DNA from 4 places in the Leisingera sp. ABD4_442 genome. Region 4 is predicted to be linked to each of the others. Evidence: riboswitches for the same ligand, from Rfam matches in the RefSeq annotation. Region 4 holds a riboswitch; each other region holds the start of a gene.
The links. Region 4 has a riboswitch for cobalamin ahead of ACXAHG_RS17560 (hypothetical protein). Riboswitches for the same ligand answer to the same signal wherever they lie in the genome.
Positions count from the first base shown of each region.

Region 1: linked by a shared signal. The riboswitch ahead of ACXAHG_RS12440 (DUF1636 family protein) and the one ahead of ACXAHG_RS17560 (hypothetical protein) in region 4 are both predicted to bind cobalamin.
Region 2: linked by a shared signal. The riboswitch ahead of ACXAHG_RS10075 (DUF4198 domain-containing protein) and the one ahead of ACXAHG_RS17560 (hypothetical protein) in region 4 are both predicted to bind cobalamin.
Region 3: linked by a shared signal. The riboswitch ahead of ACXAHG_RS08925 (ABC transporter substrate-binding protein) and the one ahead of ACXAHG_RS17560 (hypothetical protein) in region 4 are both predicted to bind cobalamin.

Region 1 is NZ_JBSWYB010000014.1:132-7,312, reverse strand. It holds gene ACXAHG_RS12460 (precorrin-8X methylmutase) at 1-148, opposite strand, end outside; gene cobG (precorrin-3B synthase) at 150-1,313, opposite strand; gene cobN (cobaltochelatase subunit CobN) at 1,310-4,555, opposite strand; gene cobW (cobalamin biosynthesis protein CobW) at 4,708-5,742, opposite strand; gene ACXAHG_RS12440 (DUF1636 family protein) at 5,745-6,155, opposite strand; cobalamin riboswitch at 6,253-6,458, opposite strand; gene cobO (cob(I)yrinic acid a,c-diamide adenosyltransferase) at 6,510-7,145, shown strand.
Region 2 is NZ_JBSWYB010000010.1:15,810-22,990, forward strand. It holds gene ACXAHG_RS10065 (cobalt ABC transporter permease) at 1-172, opposite strand, end outside; gene cbiM (cobalt transporter CbiM) at 169-786, opposite strand; gene ACXAHG_RS10075 (DUF4198 domain-containing protein) at 797-1,582, opposite strand; cobalamin riboswitch at 1,730-1,944, opposite strand; gene ACXAHG_RS10080 (LysR family transcriptional regulator) at 2,064-2,969, opposite strand; gene ACXAHG_RS10085 (TRAP transporter substrate-binding protein) at 3,109-4,125, shown strand; gene ACXAHG_RS10090 (TRAP transporter small permease) at 4,181-4,804, shown strand; gene ACXAHG_RS10095 (TRAP transporter large permease) at 4,801-6,081, shown strand; gene speB (agmatinase) at 6,103-7,086, shown strand; partial or broken gene ACXAHG_RS10105 (transposase) at 7,179-7,181, opposite strand, start outside.
Region 3 is NZ_JBSWYB010000008.1:71,975-79,155, forward strand. It holds gene ACXAHG_RS08910 (AMP-binding protein) at 1-504, shown strand, start outside; gene ACXAHG_RS08915 (ABC transporter ATP-binding protein) at 535-1,296, opposite strand; gene ACXAHG_RS08920 (FecCD family ABC transporter permease) at 1,293-2,342, opposite strand; gene ACXAHG_RS08925 (ABC transporter substrate-binding protein) at 2,339-3,349, opposite strand; cobalamin riboswitch at 3,490-3,682, opposite strand; gene ACXAHG_RS08930 (N-acetyltransferase family protein) at 3,810-4,331, shown strand; gene ACXAHG_RS08935 (enoyl-CoA hydratase/isomerase family protein) at 4,382-5,203, opposite strand; gene ACXAHG_RS08940 (acetate--CoA ligase family protein) at 5,207-7,181, opposite strand, start outside.
Region 4 is NZ_JBSWYB010000028.1:39,727-46,907, forward strand. It holds gene ACXAHG_RS17520 (ATP-binding protein) at 1-375, shown strand, start outside; gene ACXAHG_RS17525 (DUF1330 domain-containing protein) at 498-785, shown strand; gene recR (recombination mediator RecR) at 809-1,408, opposite strand; gene ACXAHG_RS17535 (GNAT family N-acetyltransferase) at 1,545-2,048, shown strand; gene ACXAHG_RS17540 (YbaB/EbfC family nucleoid-associated protein) at 2,115-2,459, opposite strand; gene ACXAHG_RS17545 (hypothetical protein) at 2,470-2,847, opposite strand; gene ACXAHG_RS17550 (DNA polymerase III subunit gamma/tau) at 2,844-4,664, opposite strand; gene ACXAHG_RS17555 (protein-tyrosine phosphatase family protein) at 4,861-5,406, shown strand; gene ACXAHG_RS17560 (hypothetical protein) at 5,537-5,941, opposite strand; cobalamin riboswitch at 6,052-6,274, opposite strand; gene ACXAHG_RS17565 (TetR/AcrR family transcriptional regulator) at 6,293-6,913, opposite strand; gene ACXAHG_RS17570 (alpha/beta hydrolase family protein) at 6,984-7,181, shown strand, end outside.

The DNA.
Region 1 (7,181 bases), on a different contig from region 4:
CCAGCCCCACCATGCCGGCGGCGTGGATCATGCGGACGACAACGCTTTCCTCGTCCTTGTTGAAGCGCGCCAGGTCGGCTTCGCGGCGGATGGTGGCAAAGCTCTCGGCGTAGATCGCGGCGCCGTTGGTCTCGTAGGTGTGGAGCATGTCAGCTGCCCTCTTTCAGAAGTTCGGGAGCGGCGCGCAAGGCGTCGGCGCTCAGGCGGGTCTTTAGCGGGAGATCCGCGGCAGTGCCATGGCGGATCAGGGAGAATTCGCCCGGACCGGTGGCGGTCAGGGTCAGCGGCGCGGCACCGGGGCAGGCGCAGCCCTTGGCGCAACCGGAGACATGCAGCTTTGTTCCGGCAGGGACATAGGGCGCCAGTTCCCGTGCCAGATCGCGCGTGGAGGAAAGCGCCTGCAGGCAGCCGGGCGCGCCGGTGCACGCGACTACCTGCAGGCGCGGATCCGCCGTATCCAGGATCAGGCCGGGCAGGGGCGGGAGGCTGGCCGCGCCCTCGACCAGCAGCATCCGCCAGGGAGTCAGGCGGATTGCGCCGTACTCTGCGAGACTGGCGAGCGTGGCAGCAGGCATCTGGCCGAACTCCAAAGCGGCGAGTGTCCCTGCAGGGACAGCGTCCGGCTTTGCGGTGAAGCTTGCCGCGGCCCGGAGAGCGGTATGCTCCGGCGGCGGCCCGCGGCGCGCAATCAGACGGTGCATCCTGCCGCGGCCTTCGGGCGCGCCGCCCTGTTCCAGGAACCAGCGGGCCAGCGCCAGGGCTTCGGGCACCGCGGATTCACGTGTGACCGGCTTGCCGGCGTCTGCGCCGTCCGCGCGCAGAACCAGGGTTTCGCCGGCGCGCTCGATGCGGATGTCGGCGCCGGTGTCTTGCAGGACGGGTTCGGCGCCGCAGTCGACAGCGAAGCCGAACTTGCCGGGCAGGGCAAGGTCCGTTGCCGCGGTCAGAGAAGCGCTCAGGTCTGTGGCGATTGCGTGGGTGTCGTCCCCTTCGCTCCAGAACGGAGCAAGCAGGACATTGCGGCGGGCTTCGGCCTGTGCGTCCGGGTCGATCAGGCCGAGATCGCGCAAACCTGCGATCAGCTCATCATGGGCGTCTTCGCGGATGCCGCGCATCTGCAGGTTGGCGCGGGCGGAAATGTCGAGGAGGCCGTTGCCGAACTCTTCAGAAAGTCTTGCGACACCGCGCGCCTGGCTAACGGACAGTTTACCGAGCGGCGCGCGCACGCGGACCACCAGCCCGTCGCCGGACATCATCGGGCGCAGGGCGCCGGGGCACCAGCCGTAGACCTTGGGGGCGGCGGCGGCACTCATGCGGCGCCCTCCAGCTCAGCCATGATCGAATTGCGCCGGGTGCTCCAGAGGCCTGCATCGAACAGCGCCCGGAAGCGGTCGCGCAGGGCGGCGAGCGCTTCGGGGTTTTCGCGCTCCATGAAATCGACCAGATCATCGCGGCCCAGGGTGGCCTCGAAGTAGAGGTCAAAGAGATGCGGCTGCACCACCTGCGCCAGATGGGCAAAGGCGGCCATGTGGTCCAGCGTGGCGGCGATCTCAGCAGCGCCGCGGAAGCCGTGGTTCATCATCGAGGTGGCCCAGTCCGGATTGGCGGCGCGGGCGCGGGTGACGCGGGCAATCTCCTCGCCCAGCGAACGCGCCTGCGGCTTGTCGGGGCGGGTGGCGTCCATGTGGTAGAGCGCCGGGGCGGTCTGGCCGATGCGGGCCATGGCGGCGGCAAAGCCGGCCTCATGCGCGGCGTAGTCCGAGGCGACCAGCAGGTCGGTTTCCGGCAGGTCCTGCAGATGCACGAAGCTGTCGGCGCCTTGCAGGCGGGTCTCCAGCGCCTCACGGGCGTCGGTGATCGCGCCCTTGGCGTCGATGGCGTGGGAGGAAGCGTTGAGCCAGGCCTCGCCCGCCGCGGCACGGGCCTCGTCGCTGTAGTCATCCAGATGCGGGTTCATCGACAGGCCGTACTGGCCCGGTTTGGGGCCGAAGACGCGCGGTGTCTCGGTAAGATAGGGGTTGTCGGCCTGGGTCTCTTCGCGGTTTGCCAGCGCGGTGGCGGCGCTTTCGAACATCTGGGCGAGGCCCGGGAAGACGTCGCGGAACAGGCCGGAAACCCGCAGGGTCACGTCGATGCGCGGGCGGTTCAGCATGGAGAGCGGCAGCACGTCGAAGCCGGAGACGCGTTCGGAGCCTTCGTCCCACTTGGGCGCCAGCCCCGCGAGGTGCAGCGCCATGGCAAATTCCTCGCCCGCGGTGCGCATGGTGGCGGAGCCCCAGAGGTCGATCACCAGCCCCTTGGGCCAGTCGCCGTGGTCCTGGAGGTGGCGGCGCAGCAGCTCTTCAGCCAGTTTGACACCTTGCGCATGCGCCGCCCGCGACGGCACCGCCCGCGGGTCGGTGGTAAAGAGGTTGCGCCCGGTCGGGATCACATCAGCGCGGCCGCGGAACGGCGAGCCGGAGGGGCCGGGCGTGACGATCTTCCCTTCCAGCGCAGCGATCAGCCCGGCGCGTTCCTCTGCCCCGCATTGGCCGGAGCCGAAGATGTGCAGCCCCTCGCCGTACTGGCTTTCCTTGATGTCGCAGACAAAGGCGTCGATGCGGGTGATCGCCTCTGCGGGCGACGTTTCAGGGGTAAGGCCCAGGTCGGCTTCGACGCCGGTGCCCTGTGCCTCGGCGCGGATGTCGCCGATCAGGCGGTCGCGGCGGGCCGGGTCGAGGCCGTCGGCGGTGGAGTATTCGTCCAGCAGGCTTTCGAGGCGGGACATGCCTTCGGGCAGGTTGGTTTGCGCCAGCGGCGGCGGCAGGTGGCCGATGGTGACAGCGCCGATGCGGCGTTTGGCCTGTGCGGCCTCGCCGGGGTCGTTGACGATGAAGGGATAGGCAACCGGGAGGGGGCCGGTCAGAACCTCGGGCCAGCAGGCGCCGGACAGAGCCACCGCCTTGCCCGGCAGCCATTCCAGCGTGCCGTGGGCGCCGATGTGGACCAACGCGTCGGTCTGGGCGCGTAGCCACTGGTAAAACGCCACATAGGCGTGGCGCGGGGTGCGGTCGAGGTCGTGGTAGTCGTCGACGCGGGTTTTGACCTCGCCGCGTTCGGGTTGCAGGGCAATCAGGGCGTTGCCTGCACGCAAGGCCTTGAAGTGAAAGGCACCGTCACGGCAATCAATATCTTCCTCCGGGTCTCCCCAGGCCTCAGCCAAAGTGTTCTGCAGGTCTTGCGGCAGGGCGGCGAGAGCAGTTTTGTACTCCGTGAGCGGGACGCTTAGCGTTTCGTCCATCAGCCGCAGGCCGGTGTTTTCCTGCGGCTCAACGGTATAGCCTTGGTCCCAGAGCGTGCGCAGGGTTTCGTCGCAGGACGCCAGCGCATCCAGTCCCACGGCATGGGCCAGGTTGTGGTCGCGGCCTGGGTAGGTGGAGAGGATCAGGGCAAGGCGCTTGTCTGCATTTGGAAGCTTGGCGAGGCGCAGCCAGCCTTCGACGCGGTCCACAGCCGCCTTGATGCGGTCCGCATCAGCCCGGTGAGCAAAGCGGGAATACTGCAGGTCCGGGTCTTTCTTGCCTGGCGATTTGAAACTGACGACACCGGCAAAGATGCGTCCGTCGACCTCCGGCAGCACCACATGCATGGCGAGGTCGGCGGGCGACAGCCCGCGGTCGGCCTCGGCCCAGTCCTTCTTGCGGGCGGTGGAGAGGGCGACCTGGAACACCGGGCAGCCGGTGGCGGAGAGCGGCGAGGCGCTGCCGTCTGTTCCTTGCGCTGAAAAGGCGGTGGCGTTGATGATGGCGGCGGGGGCCAGCTGTGGGAGTTTCTTGCGCAGCCAGTCCGCGGCAGAAGGCGCCTTGAGGCTGGCGGCAAAGGCGCCATAAGCGGCATAGCCGCGGGCGCGCAGTTCCGCGATCAGCGCATCCACCGGGGCGGTGTCGGCGGCGGTGAGGTAGGAGCGGTAGAAGCTCACCAGCACCAGCGGTTTGTCCTGCGGCGGCAGGTCGGCGAGCACGCCCTTGGCCGGGTCGTAGAAGCCGTGTTCCGGTGTCGTCTTGAGGCCGAGGACGGGGCCGGCGTAAAGCCCTGCAGCCAGCGACAGCTGGGCAAGTGCTGCCTGGGCCGCAACCGCACCGCCGGCGTCGCACAGGGATTGCAGGCGGCGCAGAGTGGAGACGGGCAGGGTGGACAGCTCATCAAGCCGCGCATCTTCGCGCCCGTCAGCGGGCAGGATCGCCAGCGCAATACCCTTGCGGCGGGCGAGGTCCTGCAGGGTGGCGAGGCCGTAGGACCAGTAGCTTTCGCCGCCGATCAGGCGGACGAGGACGCCCTTGGCGCCCTCCAGTGTCTGTTCTGCATACACGTCGACCGACAGCGGGTGCTTGAGCGCCACCAAGTTGGCGAGGCGCAAGCTGGGCAACTTGCCGCCCGCGCGGTGCCAGCCCGCCGCAAAGGCGCCGAGGTCGCTGTCGGAAAACGACAGCACCACAAGGTCCGCAGGCGTCTGCCCAAGGTCCTGCGGGGTATCGGTCTCGTCAAGGCCGTGGCTTTCGCGGAAGACGACGTGCATCAGTTTCTGCCTTTCCCGGCCAGCAAAATGGAGTCCCGGGGCGCAAGCCCCGGATCGCGCCCGACCCGCCCCCATGGGCGGGCGCGATTGCGCCCACCCCGGGACGGGCGCGATCCTTTCCGCTCATGAAAATTGCGGGTCAAGAGCATGCTTCAGGCCCCCAGCTCGGCGCGGATGGCCTGTTCGTCGATGTCGTCATGCTCGGCGATGACCACCAGGGCGGTCTTGCGCGGCTGCGCGCCCCAGGGCTGGTCGTATTGGGCACGCAGGCGCTCGCCCACGGCCTGCACAAGCATCCGCATCGGTTTCCCCTCCACCGCGACATAGCCTTTGACGCGCAGGATATTGCGCTCGCGGGCGAGTTTCACGATGGCATTTTGCAGCGCTTCCGGATCGGAGACTTCGCCCATTTCGACAACGATGCTTTCAAAATCGTCATGCTCGTGGTCGTGATGGCCGTCGTGGTGGCTGGGGCGGGCGTCCAGATCGTCCTCGGCAGCCGCCTCGAGCCCTAGGATGATGCGCGGGTCGATGACGCCTTCGCTCATCGGCAGGATCGGCAGCTTGCGCGGCGCCTCGGCCTCGATCACGGCGCGGGCCTTCTCGACGCCTTCGTCGCCGGCCAGGTCGGCCTTGGACAGAAGCACGATGTCGGCGCAGGAGACCTGGTCTTCGAAGACTTCGCTGAGCGGAGTTTCGTGGTCCAGGCTCTCATCTGCTTCGCGCTGGGCGGCAACCGCGTCCAGATCGGGGGCGAACTGGCCTTTGGCAACGGCCTCTGCATCGGCCAGCGCAATCACGCCGTCAACGGTGATGCGCGAGCGGATCGCGGGCCAGTCAAACGCTTTCAGCAGCGGTTTGGGCAGGGCCAGGCCGGAGGTTTCGATCACGATGTGATCCGGCTTTTCCGGCAGGTCCATCAGCTGCTCGATGGTGGGGATGAAGTCATCGGCCACGGTGCAGCAGATGCAGCCGTTTGCCAGCTCCATGATGTTTTCGGCCGGGCAATTGTCATCGGCGCAGGATTTCAGGATGTCGCCGTCGACACCGGCGGTGCCGAACTCGTTCACCACAACCGCCAGGCGCTTGCCCTGCGGGTTCTGCATCAGGTGGCGGATCAGGGTGGTCTTGCCTGCACCGAGGAAGCCGGTGATGACGGTGACGGGGATCTTATTGAGGTCGCTCATGTTTACTCCTGGGAGAAGAACTTGGCCGGCGGGATGCGGGCAACGGATTGCTTGCGGAAGGTCTGCGGGCGCTCGCGCCAGGGCACGACGCCGTCAGCGGTGGCGGCATAGGCGGCTGCGCCTTCCAGGATCTCGGGGACATGCTGGTCTGGGTCCAGGTCGCCATAGACATAGGTCCAGCGTTCTTCGCCGCCGACCAGCGCAACAGCGCAGCCGCGTTTGCAGGAGGACAGGCATTCCACGCCCCGCAAACGGACGCCTTCGGGCATTCCGGCCTCTTCCAGCGCTGCGTGCAGGATGGCGCCGGGGCGTGCGGCCTCGGGATCGGCGCCCTCGCGGCGGCAGGTGAGGCAAACGGTCAGCGTGACCGGTCCCTGGGTGCTGGCAGTCTTGCCTGCCATATCGTCAGCCATCAGCGCGTCTCCTGTCGCGGCAGGGCGTGCGGGATGGCCAGAAAGGGGCAGTGTCGTGCCAGCCCCTCACCCGGTTGCAGAACACCCCGTCTGCCCGTTGATCTCGTCGTCGCTGGCAGGTCTCCCGGCTTGCGGATGCCAAGGCGTTCGCCTTGCCGGCCATCCTGCCTTCCCGGGATATCTCCCAGTGGCATGGCGGCCTCATCCGGTCACGGTCGCGGGGGCGGCTGTGCTTCAGCCTGAGCAGGCCTTCACATTCCCTCTTCGCCTGTTTTCACAGGAACCAGCGGAACCCCCTTGCGCTATGGCGGGCTTCTTTGTCAAGACATGGGGTCAAACAGCTGGAGAGCCCCTATGAGCGAAAAGTCTGAAACCGGCATTTCAGAAGAAGAAGCCGCCCGTCACGCCTCGAAGATGGCTAAGAAGAAGGCCGCGCGCGACCGGATGATGAAGACCAAGGAGGGCGAGAAGGGACTGATCATCGTCCACACCGGGCCGGGCAAAGGAAAATCCTCATCGGGCTTTGGCATGATCATGCGCTGCATTGCCCATGGGATGCCGTCTGCGGTGGTGCAGTTCATCAAGGGCGCCTGGCAGACCGGCGAACGCACTCTGATCGAGGAGAACTTCAGCGATCTCTGCCAGTTCTACGCGATGGGCGAGGGCTTTACCTGGGAGACCCAGGACAAGGCGCGTGATATCGCTGCCGCCCAGAAGGGCTGGGAGAAGGCCAAGGAGATGATCCTGGACGAGCGCAACACCATGGTGCTGCTGGATGAGATCAACATCGCGCTGCGCTATGAATATCTGGACCTTGAGGAGGTGCTGGAGTTCCTGGTGGAGCAGAAACCGCCGATGACCCATGTGGTGCTGACGGGGCGCAACGCCAAGGAGGAGCTGATCGAGATCGCCGATCTGGTGACCGAGATGGGCCAGATCAAACACCCGTTCCGCGCCGGGGTGAAGGCGCAGAAGGGCGTGGAATTTTAATCCTTTCCAGGCACGCAAATTTGCGTGTGCCCGAGG
Region 2 (7,181 bases), on a different contig from region 4:
CCCCGGCCGCGTCAAAGACTTCGATCAGCAGGTCCGCGGCCATATCGCCGTTGGAAAAGCCCACTTCGCCCTCGATGTCCGAACCGGACGGGAACACCGAGGAAATCACGTTGTGCGCCAAGGCCGGTATCGGCGCCAGCAGCGCCAGGATCAGAACACAGGCGCGGATCATGCCAGGCTTCCTTTCGTGTCGATGAACAGTTCGGGCTTCACCCGGCGGGCCAGGAAGATGGCGGCACCGGACAGCAGCGCTTCGATCACCATCACCGGGATGTGGGAGAAAAACACCAGTTTGGCCGCCAGGATAAACTCGTCGCCGGACAGCATCAGCGACACTGCCACGGCAAGCGTCGTCAGAGCAATCGCCAGCCCGCCGCCGATGCCGCCCCAGACCGCCCCTTGCAGCGGCGAGCCGCGCGCCAGCAGCGGCCGGAAAATCAATCCGACCAGAACCGCTGGCAAGGCAATGTTCACAGCGTTCACGCCCAAGACGGTCAGCCCGCCAAAACCAAAGAACACCGCCTGCAGCAAGAGGCCGACAAATAGGGCCGGGAAGGCGGCCCAGCCCAGCACCAGCCCGGCCAGCCCGTTCAGGATCAGGTGAACCGAACTGGGACCGATCGGGACATGGATCAGCGAGGCCACAAAGAAACTGGCCGAAAGCACCCCCGCCGCCGGAATACGCTCCAGCGGCAGGCTGCGCAGACCCATGGCAATACCGCCGACGGCGGCAACCGCGCCGCCGATCACAACCGGGTTCGACAGTGCGCCGTCTACGATATGCATGGGGTCAGTCTCACTTCAGCTCTTCAGCGTGGATCCACAGCACAGCATCCTGGCTGAGTTCCTTACCCTCATGCTCGGTCGCCGGGCCCGAGCCCAGAGCCGCAAAGCCCCAGTAGCCCGCTTTCGGGATACCGAAGGAGAACACGCCGTTCTGGTCGGCGATGGCAACAATCGCACCACCCGGCATCTCGCCCACGGTCGGGCTGGTGGTGGAGAATTTCTCGAGATCCGGCTCAGCCGCCATGAATTCGATCTCGATCTCGGCACCGGCAACCGGCTTGCCGTCGGCCAGAACCTGACCCGAGAAGGTGGAGCCGACGATGACGTTGTAGGGTTTGTTCAGCGGCAGGATCTCGGTGGCCAGGCCAACCGGCTGGTCCCAGTCGGTGGGCAGGGTGTTGCGGTTCAGCACGACCTTGGCGATCTGCTGGATGTAGATGTCCTCGCTTTCCTCGTAGTAAGGCGCGGGCACGGTCACCACGACATAGTCGCCCGAGCGTTTCACCGGCACCGAGGCCTTATAGGCCGAGGCTTCGTTTTCAACGCCCTTGAAGGTGGCGAGCTCCAGGCGGTCCGTCAGGTCGGTCTTCTCACCCTTGTGGATCATGAAAAACTCTTCCGGCTTGCCCATGTCCATCGCATGGCCGTTCGCCATCGGGTGCCAGAACACCAGGCCCATCGGGACATCGCCGGGCTTCTCGATCAGCGCTTGTTCAGTGTAGTTCAGCTGGAAATGCGCCGATGCGGTAACCGGCAGGGAAACGGCCAGAGCAGCGGCCAGGTAGTTCAGTTTCATTTCGTCCTCATTCGACGACGCAGGCGCACCTGCAATCAGGAATGAACAACGGGGAGTAGCGGCACGGAATTGTCGAAACAACGCCCGGGCCAGACGCGCACCCCGGCGTCCGGTTTGAAAAAGAAGAGAGGGCCTCTGCAAGCAGAGTCCCATTCCTCGCGTCCGGCAGGTCTCCTGACTCGCGGGTCCTGGTTCGGCTGGCCTTCCCGGGACAGTTCCCAGTGGCATGTTCAGCGTCACTCACCGCTCACAGTTGCGGGGGCAGTCACGGATTTGGTCCCTTTTGGGTACGCCGCACCGTGTTCCCTATTTCTTCCGCTGCGCATTGAAACACTCGCGGAACCGGTCACTTTGGCTGAATGGCAAAACGGATTTTCTGAGTCAAGAGAATCGTAACACGTTCACCTGACCGCACCGGCGCTGCAGGCACTGTCTCCTTCTGTAAGTTTGCAGCCGGCAAGCAGACGTGCTTCGTCTTGCCTCATGCCTGCGGCTTGCTTTCAGCAAGGCAAGCGTTCTGCAGGTCTTGGGCGAACAGCTCCACGGCATGTCTCAGCACATGAACACGGCGCGTTGCGAGATAAAAGGTTGAGGTCCATTGCATTTGGCTGTTCCTGATTTCCCGAAACCTGCCGTCTGCAACCCGCCTGCAGGCAAAATGTGTGGGCAGCGGCCCCAGAAAATGACCGGTTTCAATGAGCATCGCCATGGCCTCCATGTTGGCCACAACCGCCGTTGGTTCCGGCGATCCAAGTTTCGGTGAAACCAGCATGTCATAAGAGCGCTGGCACAACGGATACTGCCCGATGGTTTCAAGACTGATTTCACTGTCCGGTACAGCAAACAAAGGATGCTTCTGCGCGCAGTAAAGCTTGTGCTCCTCACAGCACAGTTCTGAATACTCCAGCTCCGGCACCTGGCTGCGAAACGGCGCCACGGCAACATTCAGTTCACCGGTGATCAGCTGCTGGGTCAGGTCGGCAGGGGAGGCAACCACAATTTCAATCCTGACTTCATTCGGACGTGCGAGGAATTGCTGCAGGGCCTCTGCAAATTTCAAACTGGGAAGGCTGTCGATCGAATCCACGGTGCCGATCCGCAGGTCCCCGGCAATGGTATCCCGCAGCTCCAGCAGCTCGGCATCGAAATCGCGCGCGCTGCGCAGAATGTCGCGGGCTTTCTGATAAGCGATCTCACCGCGCTCCGTCAGACGGAAGCCGCCGCGGCCGCGTTCGCAGATCCGGTAGCCCAGCGAGGTTTCAAGGTCGCGAATGCGGATACTGATGGCCGATTGCGTGACACCAAGGGCATATTGCGCATCAGAAAATCCGCCGCAATCAACGACGGTGACAAAAGTTTCCAGCAGCGTGTTGTGCAACAGCTTCATGATATGGCCGTCTGGTTATGGGAGGCATTACATAAAAATCTTTCATGCAAATATAATCAACGTAATATTTTTCAATCCCTAAGCTCGTGCTGAGGTGCCTCCCGACCCCGTTAACCAAGCCAACTGGGAGGAGACCCGCATGGCCTTTACCTTGAAAACCCTGAAAACCACCGCCGCTGCGGCGCTGCTGAGCCTGGCGCCAGCCGCCGTGTTTGCCGAAGACTGGAAATTCGCCATCGAAGAAATTCCGGGCTCGATCATGGACGCCTATGCGCAGGAGTTCAAAAAGCGCATCGAGGCGGCGACCGATGGCGATGTGACCGTGAGCGTCTACCCGATGGGAACCCTGGGCACCCCGACCGAGACCGTTGAGCAGGCGGCGGACGGCATCATCCAGCTGACCAACGTCTCGATCGGCAACCTGGGCACCATCGTGCCGGAAAGCCAGGTGTTCCTGCTGCCCTATCTGCTGCCCTCCGACCCGGCGGCGATCTCGAAGATCCTCAGCAGCTCGGACACTATCTATGGCGATCTGAACGCGGACTTCCAGAAACGCGGCCTGGAAGTGATGACCATGTATTCCGAGGGCCCGCAGGTCTGGACCACCAACCGCGAGATCCGCACTCCGGAGGACTTCGAGAACTTCAAGATGCGGGTGATGGTGTCGCCGATCCTGCTGGAGACCTACAAGAACATGGGTGCAAGCCCCACTCCGCTGCCGTTTGGCGAGGTGTTCGGCGCGCTGCAGCTAGGAGCGGTCGACGGCCAGGTGAACCCGATCCCGACCATCGAAGAAATGAAGTTCTATGAAGTCACCAGCCACCTGATTTGGGCCGGTGAGCAGGAACTGGTGACCACTGTGGTCGCAGGCTCCGACTGGTTTGCCACCCTGACTCCGGACCGTCAGCAGCTGGTGCGCGACACCATGGCGGACATGACCGGCTTCATCGACGGCGTGGTCACCGATTTCAACCAGGCGCGCCTGGACGTGATCAAGGAAGCCAAGCCGGACATCGGCCTGGTGGTTCTGACTGAAGAAGAGCGTGACGTCTTCCGTGCCCGTTCGGGCGACACTGCCGCGGCCTATGTCGAGACCGCAGGCGCCCGCGGTCAGGAGCTGCTGGACGCGCTGCAGGCAGAGCTGGCGGGCAACTGATCCCGCTTTCAGGCCCCGCGCGCATTTGTGCGGGGCCGCACCAAGGGAGGATATCATGCAAGACGGCAAACCCGCTCCCTTCGGCTTTCTGGGAAAGATTGACGGTGCCATCGGGCGTATCGAGGTCTGGATCCTGGGCTGGGGGATCATCCTGATGGCTGGCAACACAATCGCCAATGTCTTTGGCCGCTACGTGTTCAACCAGTCGATCTATTTCTCTGAAGAACTCAATGAGTTCCTGATTGTCATCGTCACTTTCATGGGGCTGGGCTATGCCACTCGCAAGGGCATCCACATCCGCATGTCGGCGATCTATGACGCGCTGCCGGTGAAGATGCGCAAGGGGCTGATGGTGGTGATTGCCGCGACCACGGCGGCGATGATGGCGCTGCTCGCGTGGTACGCGCTGGAATATGTGCAGAAGGTCGCCAGCCGCGGCCGTATCACCCCGGCGCTGCAGGTGCCGCTGTACCTGACTTACGTCTGGGTGGTGATCGGGCTGGCGCTGACCTCGTTCCAGTATCTGCTGACCGCGCTGCGCAATCTGAATTTCGCCGAGGAGGAGATCTATGTCTCTTACCTGGAGGTGGACAGCTACGAAGATCCGGAAACCGCCGCAGCCATTCAGCGCTATGAAGACGCCGGTGAAGAAATGCGGGGCGGGGAGGAAAAGCAATGACCGAACTGATGCTTGCCGTGATGATCCTGTTGTTGCTGGCAGGGTTCCCGATGAAGATGCCGCTGATCTCGGCCGCGGTGCTGGGCTTCCTTGTCTACTTCCCATCCATGAACATGCAGATCCTGATCCAGCAGATGATCGGCGGGGTGAAGCCTGCCGCGCTGATTGCAGTGCCGATGTTCATCCTGGCTGCCGATATCATCACCCGCGGCCATTCCGCCAACCGGCTGATTGACGTGGTGATGAGTTTCATGGGCCATATCAAGGGTGGGCTGGCGATCTCGGTGACCTCGGCTTGCGCGCTGTTCGGTGCAGTCTGCGGCTCGACCCAGGCGACCGTGGTGGCCATCGGCGGCGCAATGCGGCCCAGGATGCTGAAGTCCGGCTACAAGGACAGCTTTGCCATCGGCCTGATCGTCAATGCGGCTGACCTGGCCTATCTGATTCCGCCCTCTATCGGCATGATCATCTATGGCGTGGTCTCCGGCACCTCGATCTCGCAGCTGTTCATCGCGGGCATCGTGCCGGGGCTGCTGATCGTGGTGCTGTTCTCGGCCTATTGCATGGTCTACGCCTACCGCCACGACATACCCGTGCTGCCGCGCGAGGGCTGGGGCCAGCGGTTCACCGCCATGCGGCGGGCGTTGTGGCCGATGGGTTTCCCCGCGATCATCGTTGGCGGCATCTACGGCGGAGTGTTCTCACCTACCGAGGCTGCAGCGATCTGCGTGCTTTACGCCGCAGTGCTGGAGGTGCTGATCTTCCGCTCGGTCAAACTGCGCGACCTTTGGGACATTGCGCTGTCGACCGGTGCCATCACCTCGGTTGTGTTCATCCTAATCGCGGCGGGTGCGGCTTTCAGCTGGACGCTGAGCTTTGCCCAGGTGCCGCAGCAAATCATCGCCTCGCTCGGTCTGGATGAGGCCGGGCCGCTGATGGTGCTCTTGGCCGTCAACATCGCCTTCTTCGTGGGCTGCATGTTCGTGGACTCGATTGTGGTGATCCTGATCCTGGTGCCGATCTTTGCACCGATGATCAAGGCGGCGGGCCTCGACCCGGTGCTGGTCGGTGTGCTGATCACCCTGCAGGTGGCCATTGGCGCCGCAACCCCGCCATTCGGTTGCAACCTGTTCACCGCCATCGCAGTCTTCCGCAGACCGTTTGTCGAAGTGGTGCGCGGTGTGCCACCCTTCCTCATCATCCTTCTGATCGTGACCGGGCTGCTGGTCATCTTCCCGCAAATCGCCCTGTTCCTGCCGGAACTGGCTTACCGCTAAAACAAGAAACTGGAGAGAAACATGTCTGGACACGGTTACGAATCCGGCCGCCTGAACCTGCCCTTTGTCGGCATCGCCACCTTCGGCAAGAAACCCTATATCGAGGATTGGGACAACATCAATGCCGACGTGGCGATCTTGGGCGCGCCGTTTGATTTCGGCTGCCAGTTCCGCTCCGGCGCGCGGTTCGGCCCGCGGGCGGTGCGCGAGGCCTCGACGCTGTTCAGCTTCGGCCATGCCGGAGCCTATGATCACGAGGACGACGCCACCTATCTGGGCGCGGACGTCCGGATTGTTGACCTCGGCGACGCCGACATCATCCACACCAAGACTGAGGAAAGCCACGCCAATATCGAATATGGCGTCAAGAAGATCCTGGATGCAGGCGCCATTCCGGTGACCATCGGCGGCGACCATTCGGTCAATATCCCCTGCATCAATGCCTACAAGGAAGACTGCGCTAAGAACGGCCCGATCCATGTGATCCAGATCGACGCGCATCTGGACTTTGTCGATGAGCGCAAGGGCGTCACCGACGGCCACGGCAACCCGATGCGCCGCGCGATTGAAAAGGATTACGTCACCGGCATGACCCAGCTGGGTATCCGCAACGTGTCGTCGACCGCCAAGGAAGGCTACATCGACGCCCGCGAGCGCGGCTCCGACATCCTGTCGGTGCGCCAGGTGCGCAAGCTCGGCACGGAGGCGGTGCTGGACCGCATCCCCGAAGGCGCACGTTACTATGTGACCATCGACATCGATGCCTTCTGCCCCTCGATCGCGCCCGGCACCGGCACCCCCAGCCATGGCGGCTTCCAGTATTACGACGTGCTGGAAATCCTGCAGGGTCTCAGCAAACGCGGTGATGTGGTTGGCATCGATCTGGTGGAAGTGGCCCCGGCCTATGATCCGACTGAAAGCACTCAGATCCTGGCGGCGCAGCTTTTGCTGAACTTCATCGGCTTCATCTTCCACAACAAGAACATCTTCCACAACAAGAAATAGGCCTCCTCCCGCTGCACCTGCAACCACCGGTGCAGTGTTTACCTGGCGCGCCTGCGGAAAAATGGTGCGCCAGGTGCATTTGTGCCGTCGCAAAT
Region 3 (7,181 bases), on a different contig from region 4:
CTCGACGCCAATCAAACCCCCATCACCGATGGCCGCGAAGGCGAGCTGGCGGTGCGCGGCCCCAATGTGATGCTGGAATACCTCAACAATCCTGAGGCCACCGCCGGCACCTTCACCCCGGACGGCTGGCTGCGCACCGGCGACCTGGGCCGGACCGACAACGACGGTTATGTCTTCGTCACCGGACGGCTGAAGGAATTGATCATCAAGGGCGGTGAAAACATTGCCCCGCGCGAGATCGACGAGGCGCTTTACTCCCACCCGGATGTGATCGAGGCCGCCGCCTTTGGCCGCCCCTGCAAGAGTTATGGCGAAACGGTGGAGGCAGCGGTCACGGTCCGCGAGGGGTCCAGCCTGACACCGCTGGAATTGATTGAGATCTGCCAGTCCCGGCTGGGACGGTTCAAGTCGCCGGATGAAATCCACTTCCTGCCAGACCTTCCCAAGGGACCGTCCGGGAAGATCCAGCGCAACAAGATCCTAACAGTGATAGGGAACGGCTGAACCAGGGCCTTGACTGCCTTGGCTTTGGTCTCAGGCAAGGTGAAACGACAGAAACGGGTCCGCGCCATTTGCGCCACGCATCCAGCGGGCCTTGATCCCGAAGATTTCGGACACCGTTTCCGGGGCCAGCGCCTGCTGCGGCGGCCCCAAAGCGGCAAGCCGCCCGTTTGACAGCACCGCCACCCGGTCGCAGGTCATTGCCTGGTTCAGATCGTGCAGGGCGACCACCGCGGTCACTTTCAGGTTCCGGATGCATTCCAGGATCGACAGCTGATGATGGATATCCAGATGGTTCGTCGGCTCATCCAGCAGCAGCAGCCCCGGCTGCTGCGCCAGCGCGCGCGCAATATGCAGCCGCTGCCGCTCGCCGCCGGAAAGGGTGGCCCATTCGCGCTGCGCGAAACTCTCCATTTCAACGGTGCGCAGCGCCTTGTCCACCAGCGCCGTGTCCCTGCCATTCCACGGCTTCAGCGCCGAAAGCCAGGGCGTGCGCCCCAGTTCCACCACTGCCCTCGCGGTGATCCGCTCGACAGTATCAGACTGCTGCTCGACAATGGCGATCCGCCGGGCGATCTCACGCCGGTTCAGCCGGGCCAGGGGCTCTTCCGCAAGCAGCACCTCGCCCTGCGACGGCCGCGCCAGGCCGGACAGCAGCCGCATCAGCGTCGACTTGCCAGAACCGTTCGGCCCCACCAGCGCCAGGGTCTCTCCTGGATGCACGGTCAGGGAAACCTCCTGCAGCAGCTGCTTGCCGCGCACGGAAAAGCTCAGGTTGCGGGCCTCGATCTTCATCGCGGCCCCCTCTGGCCGCGCACCAGGATGATGGCAAAGGCCGGCGCCCCGATCAGGGCAGTGACAACCCCGATGGGCAGCACCTGGCCGGGGATGATGATGCGGGACACGATGTCGGCAGCGATTAGAAAAACAGCGCCCGTCAGCGCCGCTGCGGGCATCAGCCTGCGGTGGCTGGGGCCTGCCAGGAACCGTGCCGCATGAGGGATCACCAGGCCGACAAAGCCGATGGAGCCGACAATCGACACCATCACCGCGGTCATCAGCGCGGTGGCAAAGATCAGCACCACCTGTACCCTGCGGACGGGAATGCCGAGCGACGCGGCCGAATCGCTGCCAAAGGTGAAGGCGTCGAGCGCACGGGCATGGAACCGGCAGATCATCCAGCCCGCCAGCGCCAACGGCACCGCCAGCCACACATCCGGCCAGCGCACGCCGCTGAGGTTGCCCATCAGCCAGAACATGATGCCGCGGGCCTGATCGGCATTGGCGGATTTGGCAATGATGAAGGCGGTGAGCGCATTGAACAGCTGCGAGCCTGCTATGCCCGCCAGCACGATCTGCGCTGCAGCCGCGCGGCTGCCCCCTGCCCCGGCCGCCCGCGCCAGGATGGCCACAAAGCCAAAGGCCAGCAATGCGCCGTTGAAGGCGCCAAAGGACAGCGACAGTGCACCGCCGCCCAGCCCCGCGATGGTGACCGCAACCGCCCCCGTAGAGGCACCGGCTGAAATACCGAGGATGTAGGGGTCTGCCAGCGCGTTGCGCAGCAGCGCCTGCAGAACCACGCCCGTCACCGCCAGAGCTGCCCCGCAGGCCGCAGCCACCAGCGCCCGCGGCAGCCGGTAGCTCCAGATGATGCCCTGATCCACCGGATCCACCGGCAGCCCAGCACCCGCCAGCTTGTTGGCCAGAACCGACAGGACAAGGTCAGGCGCAAGCGCGGTCTCGCCGATCATTGCGCCTGCCAGAACCGCCGCAGCCAGCACCGGCAAAGCCAGGCAAGCGCCCCGGACGCTTTGCCACGCTAGTGCGGCGGCTGCGCTCATTCGCCGTTGCCGATCGCGCTGAGTTCAGCTGCCAGGTCCTCCAGCGCCGGGATCGCGCGGATGGTGGCATCCATGGCCTGGGCATCCATCACCACGATACGGTTGTTCTTGACCGCGTCCATCTGGCTGGCGACCGGGTCATTGCGCAGGAAGTCCAGCTTTTTCTCGTAGTCATCCGCGGCAAAGCGGCGGCGGTCCATGCGGGCAATCACGATCACCGTCGGGTTCGCCTTGGCGATGGTTTCCCAGCCAACGGTCGGCCATTCCTCGTCCGTTTCGATGACGTTCTTCAGGCCCAGCTGCTGCATCATGTAGCCCGGCGCGCCCTTCTGGCCGGCCACAAATGGATCGCTCTCCATTTCCGGCGAAGAGAACCAAAACACGGCGGAGGCGCCGTCCAGTGCAACCTCCTGCGCCTTGGCAACAGCAGCGGCTTCGCGCGCCTTGTAGTCGGCAACCAGTTCTGCGCCCTTTTCAGCCTCGCCAAAGATCGCCGCCAGTTCCTCGATGCCCTGGTAAAGGCTCTCGGTGGTGAACATCTGGGTCCTCGTGCCGTCACCGCCGGTGGTGTTGTCTTTGCCGACGCAATCCGCGGGCATCACATAGGTCGGGATGCCGAGGTCATGGAACTGCTCGCGCTTGGCAACGATACCTTCGGGGCCGACATGCCATTCATACTGTGCCGCGACCAGACCGGGGCGCTTGGCCACCACGCTTTCAAAGCTCGGGTCGTTGTCTGCCAGGCGTTCGACCTTGTCGTTCAGCTCAGCATATTCGGGCAGCACATCGTTGAACCAGACCGAGGTGCCCAGCACCTTTTCGCCCAGGCCCAGCGCATAAAGCACTTCGGTGGCGGCCTGGCCGACGGTCACGGAGGAGGCAACCGGCGCCTCGAATGTGACGGTCTCGCCGCAGTTCTGAATGGTCAGCGGAAAGTTTTCGCTGGCGGCGGCAGCCTGTGCAGCAGCAACGAAAGAAAGGCCCATCAGGCCGGAACGCAGAAACATGATTTCGATCTCCATGTGTCAATGACCGGAGAACGGGTGAAAGGGTATTGACCGCTAAGGCAGGAGGTCAGCCCCCCATCGCGTCACCGTCCAGCGGCGGCGCATCTTACCGGCAACCTCCCCGGACAACCCCGTCCGGTGTGCTTCAGTTTTCACCGGCAGGTCTCCTGACTGGCGGGTCATTGCCTGCGCCGTCTTCCCGGGCCGTTGAGGTCCAGTGACATCATGGCGCAGCACTCGCCGCCTACAGTTGCGGGGGCAGTTCCGTTTGGCGCCGGTTGGCGCCGCGGATTCCCTCTTAGCCCTTTCGGGACCGGTAAATCGCCCGTAGCGCATCGCTTCCGTTGCGGCAAGAAAAAGTTGCGGTCCCTGCCACAATCCTGCGGGCAAAACATCTTCGCCCCCGGTGGCGTCTACCGGCCATTGAGTGATGCGATCTTATTGGTATCCTGTGAGCCGTATGACCCGGCCCCGTCTCCATATCCGTTCCGCTGCGGCAGCTGACCTGCCGCAAATCGCTGCCTTGCATACAGAGAGCTGGCAGTCCGCCTATGCCGGTGATTTCCCGCAGGCGCGGCTGCACGGGGAGATTAGCAGCCAGCTTTTGCGCAAATGGCAGGCTTACCGGCCGGAACCGGGGGATATTCTCTTGATCGCGGAACACGCCGGACACCCCGCCGGGCTGCTTGGTTTTTGCGCCGTCTGGTGCCGGCCGGAACCCTATCTGGACAATCTGCATGTCTCTCCGGCGGCACAGGGGTCAGGTGCTGGCAGCAGCCTGTTCCGGGCCGCGGTGCAACAGTTGCTTTCCAAGGACCAGCGCAGCCTGTCCCTGACTGTGTTTCAATCCAATCAGCGGGCACGGGCGTTTTATGCAGGGCTGAACGGCCAGGAGACCGGCACGCTGGAATTGGATGTTTTCGGGACCCTGATCCCCAGCGTTACAGTCACTTGGCCGGATCTCTCCCAACTCCCGCTCTAAAACCGCGGCCTACCCCGCCGCCCCCCCCCGGCTGCCCCTCTGATCCGCTTTCAGTCCAGCCCTTCATAGCGGGCATTGGCCTCTTTCAGCGTAGCCTTCAGGCCCTTCTCGATCGTCGATTTGGAAAACGCTTCATATTCCGGGACCGGCTGGGCGCCCATGATTGCAACCTGCTCCAGGTAATAGTCCGTGGCTGTGCGCAGGCCCTGCATCTCATAGACACGGTTCAGGTACATCTTGTGCATCCGCTGCATCTCGCGCGGCATCCGGGCCATCAGCAGCGCCTTCTTGCGGGTGGCCTCTTTCAGCTGTTCCAGCGGCACCACATCAGTGATCAGCCCCATTTCCTTGGCTTCCGCCGCGGTCAGTTCACGGCCCGTCAGCAGCAGGTCCTTGGCAGTTTTCATGTTCACCAGCCAGGGCAGGAACATGCAGTGGCCGGAGATGCCGTATCGCACCTCGTTATAACCAATGCGGGTATCATCAGAGGCGATGGTGATGTCGCAGAACAGGCTGAGTTCAAACCCCTTGCCGATGGCGATGGAATTGACGCTGGCAATGACCGGCTTGGTCACTCGCCAGGGGGTTGTGAATTCCTCGAACTGCTTGAAGTAATGGGCGCGGTATTCATAAATCGAGGTCCGGTCCTCCTCCGCGTCTTCATCCAGATCATGCCCGGCGCAGAAGCCGCGGCCGGCGCCCTGGATCACGATCACATTCACATCGTCATCGGCATCGGCGCGCTCCAGCCCGGCTTGCAGTTCGGCAATGAGTTTCAGGTTCATCGCATTCAGCTTTTCCGGCCGGTTCAGGGTCAGCCAGCAGATATGGTCGGCGTCGACCTCGTAGATCAGATGGGTGTAGTCGGTCATGGCTCAGCCTTTCAGGGTCAGGACCGCGTCGGCAACCACCGCGCGGGTTTGGGTGAGCAGCAGCGGGTTCACTTCCAGCTCTGCAATTTCAGGGTGATCGGCAGCAAAGGCGCAAAGCGCCTCGATGGCGTCCAGCGTTGCGGCGAGGTCTACCTCAGGCCGTCCCCGGTAGCCGAGGATCAGCGGCGCCAGCTTCAGGCCCCGCAAAGCCGTTTCGATATCCGCACGCGGTGCGGGCAGGATCAGGGTGGCGGTGTCCTGCATCAGCTCCACCGCGATGCCGCCAACGGCCAGCGTCAGGGTGAGGCCGATGTCCGGCACATGGCGGATGCCAGCCAGCAGCTCTCCGACTGGATCCTGTATCATTTCCTCGATCAAGAAGCCTTCCGCCACAAGCCTTTGTTCAGCGAGGCGTTCTGCCATGGTACTGATTGCAGCAGGCAGGTCTTCCGGCGCGATGTTCAAAGCCACAGCGCCCGCCTCTGTCTTGTGCAACAGCCCCGGCACGATGGCTTTCACCGCGCAGGTGCAGGGGATTTCCACCAGGTTGTCCGGACCAAGTACAACCCACTGGCGCGGCACGTCCAATCCCGCTTCGGCGAGACGGGTTTTCGCCTCCGCTTCACTCAGCGTCCTGCCAGGCTGATAGGCCGGGCAGTCCTCAGCACACAGGAGCATCGCTTCGGGATCCATTCTCTCCCGCATGGCGCCATAGCGCGCCGCATGGGCAACCGCCCGCAAGCCATCCTCGATCCCCTGCAGCGGCGCCATACCGCTGGTGATCATCCGCTCGCGGGCTTCACGCGGCAGCGCCTCGGCCAAGGTGTTGACGAAGGCCGCCGGGCGGCCGCCCTTGGCCTCGGCCAAGGCGCTGGTGGTGGCATCCCAGGTCGACATATCCCAGCCGCCTTCGGGCGGGTAGCACATCACCTGGGCAAAGAGGTCATACCCATCCTGCGCAAAGGCCTGGTAGATCGGCAACTGATCGCCTTGCGGCCAGCCATGGGCATCGGAGATATCCAAGGGGTTCGCGGGCCCCACATAGGCAGGCAGGGCCGCATCAAGCGCGGGCGCGGCCTCTGCCGAGGGCGGTAGCATCTGCAGCCCCGCCTTTTCGGCAATATCGCCGCCCAGCACCGCATAAGAGCCTGAGGAGGTGATGAATCCTGTCTTCATACCCTTTGGAATGGGCGTGAAGCTCAGCATCTTGACGGTTTCGATGGCTTCCGAGGGCGTCGTTACTTCGATCCAGCCAAAGCGGCGGAATAGGGCCGAAGCCACCGCCGCATCGCCCGACAGGGACGCGGTATGGGATTGCGCGGCACGGGTACCTGCCTCGCTGCGACCGCCTTTGATGGCCACCACCGGAATGCCCTTGCGCGCGGCCTTGGCAGCGGCCTGCGAGAGCTTTGCAACATCGGCGATGCCCTCGAAATAGACATTCACCGCCGTTACCCGGCTGTCATCCAGCACCGCGTCCAGCATGTCAGCGACGCTGACCATCGCCTGGTTGCCGAGCCCGATCATATAGGCAATGGGCTGCGAACGGTCGGCGCATCCCAGGTCGCTCAGGTAGGCGCCGCCGTTGGAGATCACCGCCACCCCTTGCTGCGGCGCGTGATTGCCGAAGTGATCCATCATGAAGGCGCTGCCATCCAAGAAATTGGCGATACCGGGGCAATTGGGGCCGATCACCGGCATATCTCCGGCTGCCTCGATCATTTCCGCCTGCCGCGCGGCGCCATCGGCGCTTTCGGAGAAGCCGGAGGTGATGCAGACCACCCCGCCGCAGCCGTTCCCGGACAGGGCGCGCACGGTTTCGATGACCGCCTCCTTGGGGATCACCAGGATGGCGAGATCCGGCACCCAAGGCAGTTCCGCAGTCGAGGGCACGCAATCCAGCCCGGCAATCTTTGCCCGCTTGGGGTTCACAGCCATGGCCTCGCCAGTGAAGCCATTGGCCTTCATGTACTCAATC
Region 4 (7,181 bases):
CAGGCGCAGGAGCGTCCGGCCGAGGTGCGCCGGATCCTGGTTGTGGATGATGAGGATACAGTGCGCCGGGCGGTTGCGGGGCTGCTGCAATTGCGCGGCTGCGATGTGGTGCAGGCCGATGGCTATGATGCGGCGCTGGCCCTGCTGCAGGAGAAAGGGCCGTTCGACCGGGCGGTGATCGACATGAGCATGCCGGGCCGGGGCGGCTGGGAGACGCTGTCCAGCCTGCGGCAGCAGCAGCCTGGTCTGATCGCGGTCATGATGAGCGGTTTTGCCATCGGCGCGGCAGAGGCCGGGTTTCCGGAACTGGCGGATGCGCAGGTTCTGGACAAGCCTTTCAGCAAGGAAAAACTGTACCGGGCGGTGTTCCGCTAGGTTCAGGGACGGGACAGGGTAGCGCGGGTATTGTGCGGATACAAAATTTCAGTTGACGGAGCCAAGGGGCAGGCCCAAGCCTCAAGGCTGTTTTTTCAGTAATGGAACTCCGGAGTTTGCCTATGCCTGTGCTCAATTTCTCATATGCAAAGATCAGGGATGCGGATTTGTTTCGCGATTATGCCGGGCGCGCGGCGGTGCTGATGGAGGCGCAGGGTGTTGAGGTGGTCACCCGCGGCAGTTTCGCCCGGGTGCTGCGCGGTGGTTCAAGCTATGGTGAGGTGGCGGCGGTGTTCCGCTATCGGGACATGGACGCGGCGGAGCGGTTCTACAGCAGCCCGGAATACCTGCCGCTGATACCGCTGCGGGACGCGGCCTGCGACATGACCATTCATTTCTACGAAGAATAACAGTTCAGGCCCGCCGGGCGCCGTCAGATTTCCTTGCGCGCCTGCATCGCGGCGGAAATGGTGCCGTCGTCGAGGTAGTCCAGCTCGCCACCGATCGGCACCCCCTGCGCAAGCGAGGTGAGCTTCACCTGTCCCTGCAGCTGGTCGGCGATGTAATGCGCCGTGGTCTGGCCGTCGATGGTGGCATTCAGCGCCAGGATCACCTCGCGGACGCCCTCGGTCGCGACCCGGTCGACCAGCCGCGGGATGCGCAGATCTTCAGGGCCTACCGCATCCAGTGCCGAGAGGGTGCCCCCCAGCACGTGATAGCGGCCCTTGAACACGCCGGACCGCTCCATCGCCCAGAGGTCGGCCACATCCTCGACCACGCACAGCTCGCCGTTGCCGCGCACCTCGTCGGTGCAGATCGGGCAGATCTCGCTGGTGCCCACATTGCCGCAGTTGAGGCATTCGCGCGCTGTCGCGGCCACCTCGCTCATCACGTCAGCCAGCGGCGTCAGCAAGAGCGCCCGCTTGCGGATCAGATGCAGCACTGCGCGGCGCGCCGAGCGCGGCCCCAGCCCCGGCAGCTTGGCCATCAGGTCAATCAGGTCTTCGATGTTGCTGGTGGAGTTCTTGATCATGCCTTGGGCCCTTTGTGTTCCAGCCATATAGGCTGATCGGGACAGGGAAGCGCAAGGGCGGGGCGGCAAAATGTTCGGGGTTTGTTTTTCTGGCGCCCCGGGGGTATGCCTTGCCTGGAAGGGCGGAGGGTTTGAAATGGAAGGCAGGATTGCGCGGGAGGCAGATGAAACTCCCCAGTTGCGTTTTGCCCGGCTGACGGCGGTTGCGCCGCAAGTGATTGCCCGCCACATGTCAGACCCGCGGATGGCGGCGCATATGCCGTTGCTGGCAGGGGCTTGGGATGAGGAGGCGGCCAAGGATTTTGTGGCGGCCAAGGAGGCCTGCTGGCAGCGCGACGGGCTGGGCCATTGGGCGTTTTTGCGCGGTGAGGATTACCTCGGCTGGGGCGGGTTCCAGAAAGAAGGCGCGGAGTGGGATTTCGGGCTGGTGCTGCGGGCAGATTGCTTTGGCCTTGGCCCCGCAATTGCGCGCAAGGCGCTGGATTTTGCCCGTGCGGACTCGCGCATTCCCTATGTTACCTTCCTGCTGCCGCCGACGCGGCGGCATCTGCGGCCGCTGATGCGGCTGGGGGCGGTGCAGACCGGGGAAGTGCAGTACGAAGGCCAGCGGTTCCTGAAGTTCCGGCTGGAGACGGGCTAACCAAGGCGGGGCAAAGAAAAAGGCGGCACCAGACGGGCCGCCTTTTGGCGTTCAGCTTGCCGGTTCTTAGAACGGCAGCTTGATGTCCTTGGGCAGACCCATGCTTTCGGTCAGCTTGGTCATCTCTTCCTGCGCCTTGTCCGCGGCCTTGGCCTGGGCGTCCTTGATGGCGGCCAGGATCAGGTCCTCAACCACTTCCTTATCGTCGCCGTTGAAGATCGACGGGTCGATGTCCAGGCCCTTGAGGTCGCCCTTGGCAGAGGCGGTTGCCTTGACCAGGCCTGCGCCGGCCTCGCCGGTCACCATGACGTTGTGCAGGTCTTCCTGCATCTGCGCCATCTTGGTCTGCAGTTCCTGTGCCGATTTCATCATCTTGGCCATGTCGCCAAGACCGCCGAGGCCTTTGAGCATCTGTATTCTCCTAATTGCGGGGGCGCAGGGCGCCGTAAGTCATCCCGGCACATATCGCAATTGCAAGCGCGATGAACAAGTGGGGGGAGGCGGTGCAGTCCTGGATTATGCCCAAGGCACTCTTATCGTCAAAGAAAAGCTCATGGTTATCTATTGCAATAACCATTGCCAGCCCGGCCCACAGCATCGCAGCAACTGCAAAGGGAAGGCGCCGCCCGGTAAAAACAGCGAATCCGGCAAGGGCGAAGAGGGCCAGAGAAACAGGCTTGGCGGACAGGCGGATCAGCTCATCCCATGCGCTGGCCGGTGTACCGCCTTCATGCCAGCAGGCATTGGCGAAGGCGGTGGCCGGTAGGGAGAACCAGAGTGCCGCCAGGCCGGCCGTCACTCTTCCTCGAAGGGATCCCATTCGTCCTCGACCTCGGGCAGGGCCTCGGCGGCAACCTCGGCGGCCAGTTCGTCGGCTGTGCGGATGCGCTTGATCTTGGCCTTGGGGAAGCTTTCCAGAACCGCCTGCACCAGCGGATGCGCGGCGGCTTTCGCGCGCAGGGCGTTCTCGGCGGCGTTTTCGCGCTCGCTGATGGTATCGCCGCCGCCTTCGGTGACAATGGTGAAGAACCAGTTGTGATGGGTCCAGGCCTTCAGCTGTTCACTCAGCCGTTTGGTCAGGTCGCGGGGGGCGTCACTGGTCAGCTCAAAGGTGATCTGGCCGGGTTTATAGGCGGCCAGGCGCAGGTAGCTTTTGACATATTCCAGCAGCAGCCCGTCGCGTTTTTCGCGGATCAGCTCGACCACATGTTCGAAGGTGGGGTAGCGGGCCAGCGCCGGGCTGGCTTGCGGCGCAAGCGCTGCCGCCGGGCCGGAGCCGCCGCGCGCAACCGGAGCACCGCCTGCGGGGGCGCCGGGACCGGTATAGCTGCCCTGAGCATCGGTGCTGCCGCCGCCAAGCGCCGGGCCGCCCATGCCCTGCATCGGCACGCCGCCGCCGGGGCCGCCGGGGCCGCCAGGGCCGGGCGGCGGCGGCGGCGGAGTGTCCTGCAGCTTGCGGATCAGTTCCTCAGGCGAGGGCAGGTCGGCCACATGGGTGAGGCGGATCACCGCCATCTCTGCGGCCATCATCGCGTTCGGCGCGGCGGCGACTTCCTCCAGCGCTTTCAGCAGCATCTGCCACATGCGGGTCAGCACGCGCATGGCCAGAGCATCCGCCATTGCTTTGCCGCGGGCGCGCTCATCGGGGCTGACGGTGGGGTCTTCGGCTGCATCAGGCGTGATCTTCACCACCGAGACCCAATGGGTGATCTCGGCCAGATCGCGCAGCACTGCCAGCGGGTCGGCGCCCTCGGCGTACTGGCCGCTGAGCTCGGTCAAGGCCGCTGCTGCATCGCCGCGCAGGATCATGTCCATCAGGTCCAGGACCCGGCCGCGGTCGGCAAGCCCCAGCATGGCGCGGACCTGATCGGCGGTGGTCTCCCCCGCGCCATGAGAAATCGCCTGGTCCAGCAGCGAGGTCGCATCGCGGGCAGAGCCTTCGGCGGCGCGGGTGATCAGCGCCAGCGCGTCCTCGGCGATCTGGGCGCCTTCGGCAGTGGAGATCTTGCGCAGCAAGGCAATCATCACCTCCGGCTCGATCCGGCGCAGATCGAACCGCTGGCAGCGCGACAGCACCGTCACCGGCACCTTGCGGATTTCGGTGGTGGCAAAGATGAATTTCACATGCGCCGGCGGCTCCTCCAGCGTCTTCAGCAGCGCGTTGAACGCGCTGGTCGACAGCATGTGAACCTCGTCGATGATGTAGATCTTATAGCGGGCCGAAGCCGCGCGGTACTGCACCGAGTCGATGATCTCGCGGATGTCGTTGACACCGGTGCGCGAGGCCGCGTCCATCTCCATCACATCCACATGGCGGCCTTCCATGATCGCGGTGCAATGCTCGCATTTGCCGCAGGGATCGGTGGTGGGGCCGCCCTGGCCATCCTCGCCAATGCAGTTCATGCCCTTGGCGATGATCCGGGCGGTGGTGGTTTTGCCGGTGCCGCGGATGCCGGTCATGATGAAGGCCTGGGCGATACGGTCAGCGGCAAAGGCGTTTTTCAGGGTGCGCACCATCGCGTCCTGCCCCACCAGATCGGCAAAGGTTTCGGGCCGGTATTTGCGGGCCAGAACCTGGTATTGCGATTGGGTGGTGCCGCTGGGAATGTCGTTCATGGTGTCTCGTGCCGGATTCGGTGTGCGGGGGTCCCGCGTTCCGCGCAGGGTATTGAAGCGCAGCCGGTTCGTCCACCGCAGAAGGCAGCAAAGCCAGGGCTGCAAAAGCGCTTTGGCTTTCTGCGGTTAGCGGCTAGTCTGGAGGGAAGGGGGAAATGCGGGGGAAGTGCAGGGGCGCGGCGTCCAGGGAGGCGGTATGCAAACTGAAGACACTTCAAAGCCAGCGGTGCAGGAGACTGCCGCGCAGGCCGGCCTGACCATCCACGCGCTGTCAGCGGGCGGCGGCATTCTGGCGCTGTGCCGGCTGCCGGGCGGCGCCGGCGATTACCGCAGCGACCTGATCCAGATCTATCAATGGAAGCCGGGGCTGGTGATCTCGATGACCACCGAGGCCGAGCATGTGGCCGCCGGAGTGCCGCGGCTGGGCGTCGACATCCAAAGCATGGCCTGCCGCTGGCTGCATTTGCCGGTGCCGGATTTCCAGGTGCCGCCACCGGCAGTGAATGCAAAATGGGCCGCCGCCAGCCAGTCGGCGCGGCAGGCGCTGGCAGGCGGCGGACGGGTGCTGGTGCATTGCAAGGGCGGCTGCGGGCGCTCCGGCATGGCGGTGCTGCGGCTGATGATCGACTGCGGCGAGGACCCGGTCCAGGCGCTGGCGCGGCTGCGCTCGGTGCGGCCCTGTGCGGTGGAGACTGAGGCGCAGCTGGATTGGGCCTGCGCAGGGCAGGGTGTCAAACACTGAGGGCCGCGCCTGACCCTGGGTGGGTGCGAAGCGTCCTCCCGTTTTGCCGGAGGCAAACCTTTGGTTTGACGGGGAGGGGCGGGCGCTGCCCGGCGGTGCCGCCGGGCGGATCACTTGCAGTCTGGAATTCTTATAGCGCCAGCATCTGCTCTGCCTGATGCGCCTCTGCCGTTTTCGGCAGCGCCTCCATCAGCGCGCAAGGGCGGGCGTCCAGTTTCGAGGCAGCAAAGCCGGTGCCGTCGCGGCTGAGGATCGCATCGGCAAACCGGTCCAGCCCCTCACGCGGCGCGTCCTCCCCGACACCGCAGAACAGCCGGATCCGGTCATGGCTGGCTACGAACTGCGCCGGGCAGTTGCGCGGGCAGCCGTCCAGCGCGCTGGTGCCAGTGATTTCAAAATCCTCCTGGGTCAGCGGCTTGGCCTTGGTCATCGCCTCGGCCAGCTTGGCGATCATCCGCTCTGCCGCGGGGCAGGGTTTCCCGAGGTATTTGCAATCCGTTGCCGCATAGAAATGCGTCTGGTCCGTCCACATCATGTTTGCGCCCTCCGCGCGTGGTGCGGGGAGTTCTGGGGACAAGAGACCGGATGAGAAAGCGGAAAGCCCCGCGGTGCCATCAGACCCTGTCCGGACACCCCGCCCGGGTTCGAGTTTCATATCCGATGGCAGGTCTCCTGACTTGCGGGTCGCAGCTTTCCCGATCCTTCCCGGCCTCTTTGAGGGCCAGTGGCTCTATCGGGGTCGCTCGCCGCTTACAGTTGCGGGGGCAGTCGCGGAATTGGCCTTGCGCAGGGCGGGGCCGCACCGTGTTCCCTTTTCATCCCGGACACAAGATTCTGTGGCGCGGGAACCATCGCCACAATCGGTAGCGGTTGGATCCCTGAGTCGTCAATCGTTTTTCTGCAGCTGCATTGGGTTTGGCTGGGGTCTGTGCATCTGCAGGTGCAGCCCCCGGATCACATCCGAATCGCGCCGCACCCGGGCCAGCTGCCAGCCGCCTTGCAGCAGGATATAGAAATTCTCGGCAGCGGCGCGGGCCTCAGCCTCAGGCAGGCCCAGGCGCCGGGCATGGGCTGCGGTCCCGGTGATCCAGCCCTCGAACAGCTTGGCGGCGTGCTGGTGGAAAGCCTCGTTCTCCGGCCCTTCGAACAGGGTGGCAGAGACCGGGCAGCCGCTCCATTTGCCCTGTTTGTCGAACAGTTTCGCCAGTTTGTAGCAGACCGTCTTGGCGCCGTCCTGAAAGGTCGGCGCAGGGGTGAAGGAAGCGTCGATCAGTGCTTGCATCTGCTCTGATGCCCAGTCCGCTGCGGCCAGCGCAAGGTCCGATTTGCCGTTTGGGAAATGGTGGTAGAGCGAGCCCTTGGGCGCCTCCGCCGCGGCCAGCAATTCTGCCAGGCCGGTGCCGCTGTAGCCCTTGTTGCGGAACAGCCCGGCAGCCGCGCGCAGCAGCCGCTCGCGGGTGGGGACGGGGCCGTCCGGGGCGGCAGAAGGTGTCGTCACGTCAGTCATGACGGCAGGTTGACAGCATTAGACCGATTGGTCCAGAGGTGGAGTAGACCAATTGGTCTAGGAGGGTGCCATGCTCGACAGCCATGCAGAACAGACGGCAGATATCCGGGTGCAAGAGCTGCGCTTTGCCGCTGGTGAGGCGGTGCTGGCCGGGCGGCTGTATCACCCGGCGGGACCGGCCCGGGCAGCGGTGGTGCTGAATGGCGCAACTGGGGTGCCACAGGGCTATTACCGGCATTTCGCACGCTGGCTGGCGGCAGAGCGGCAG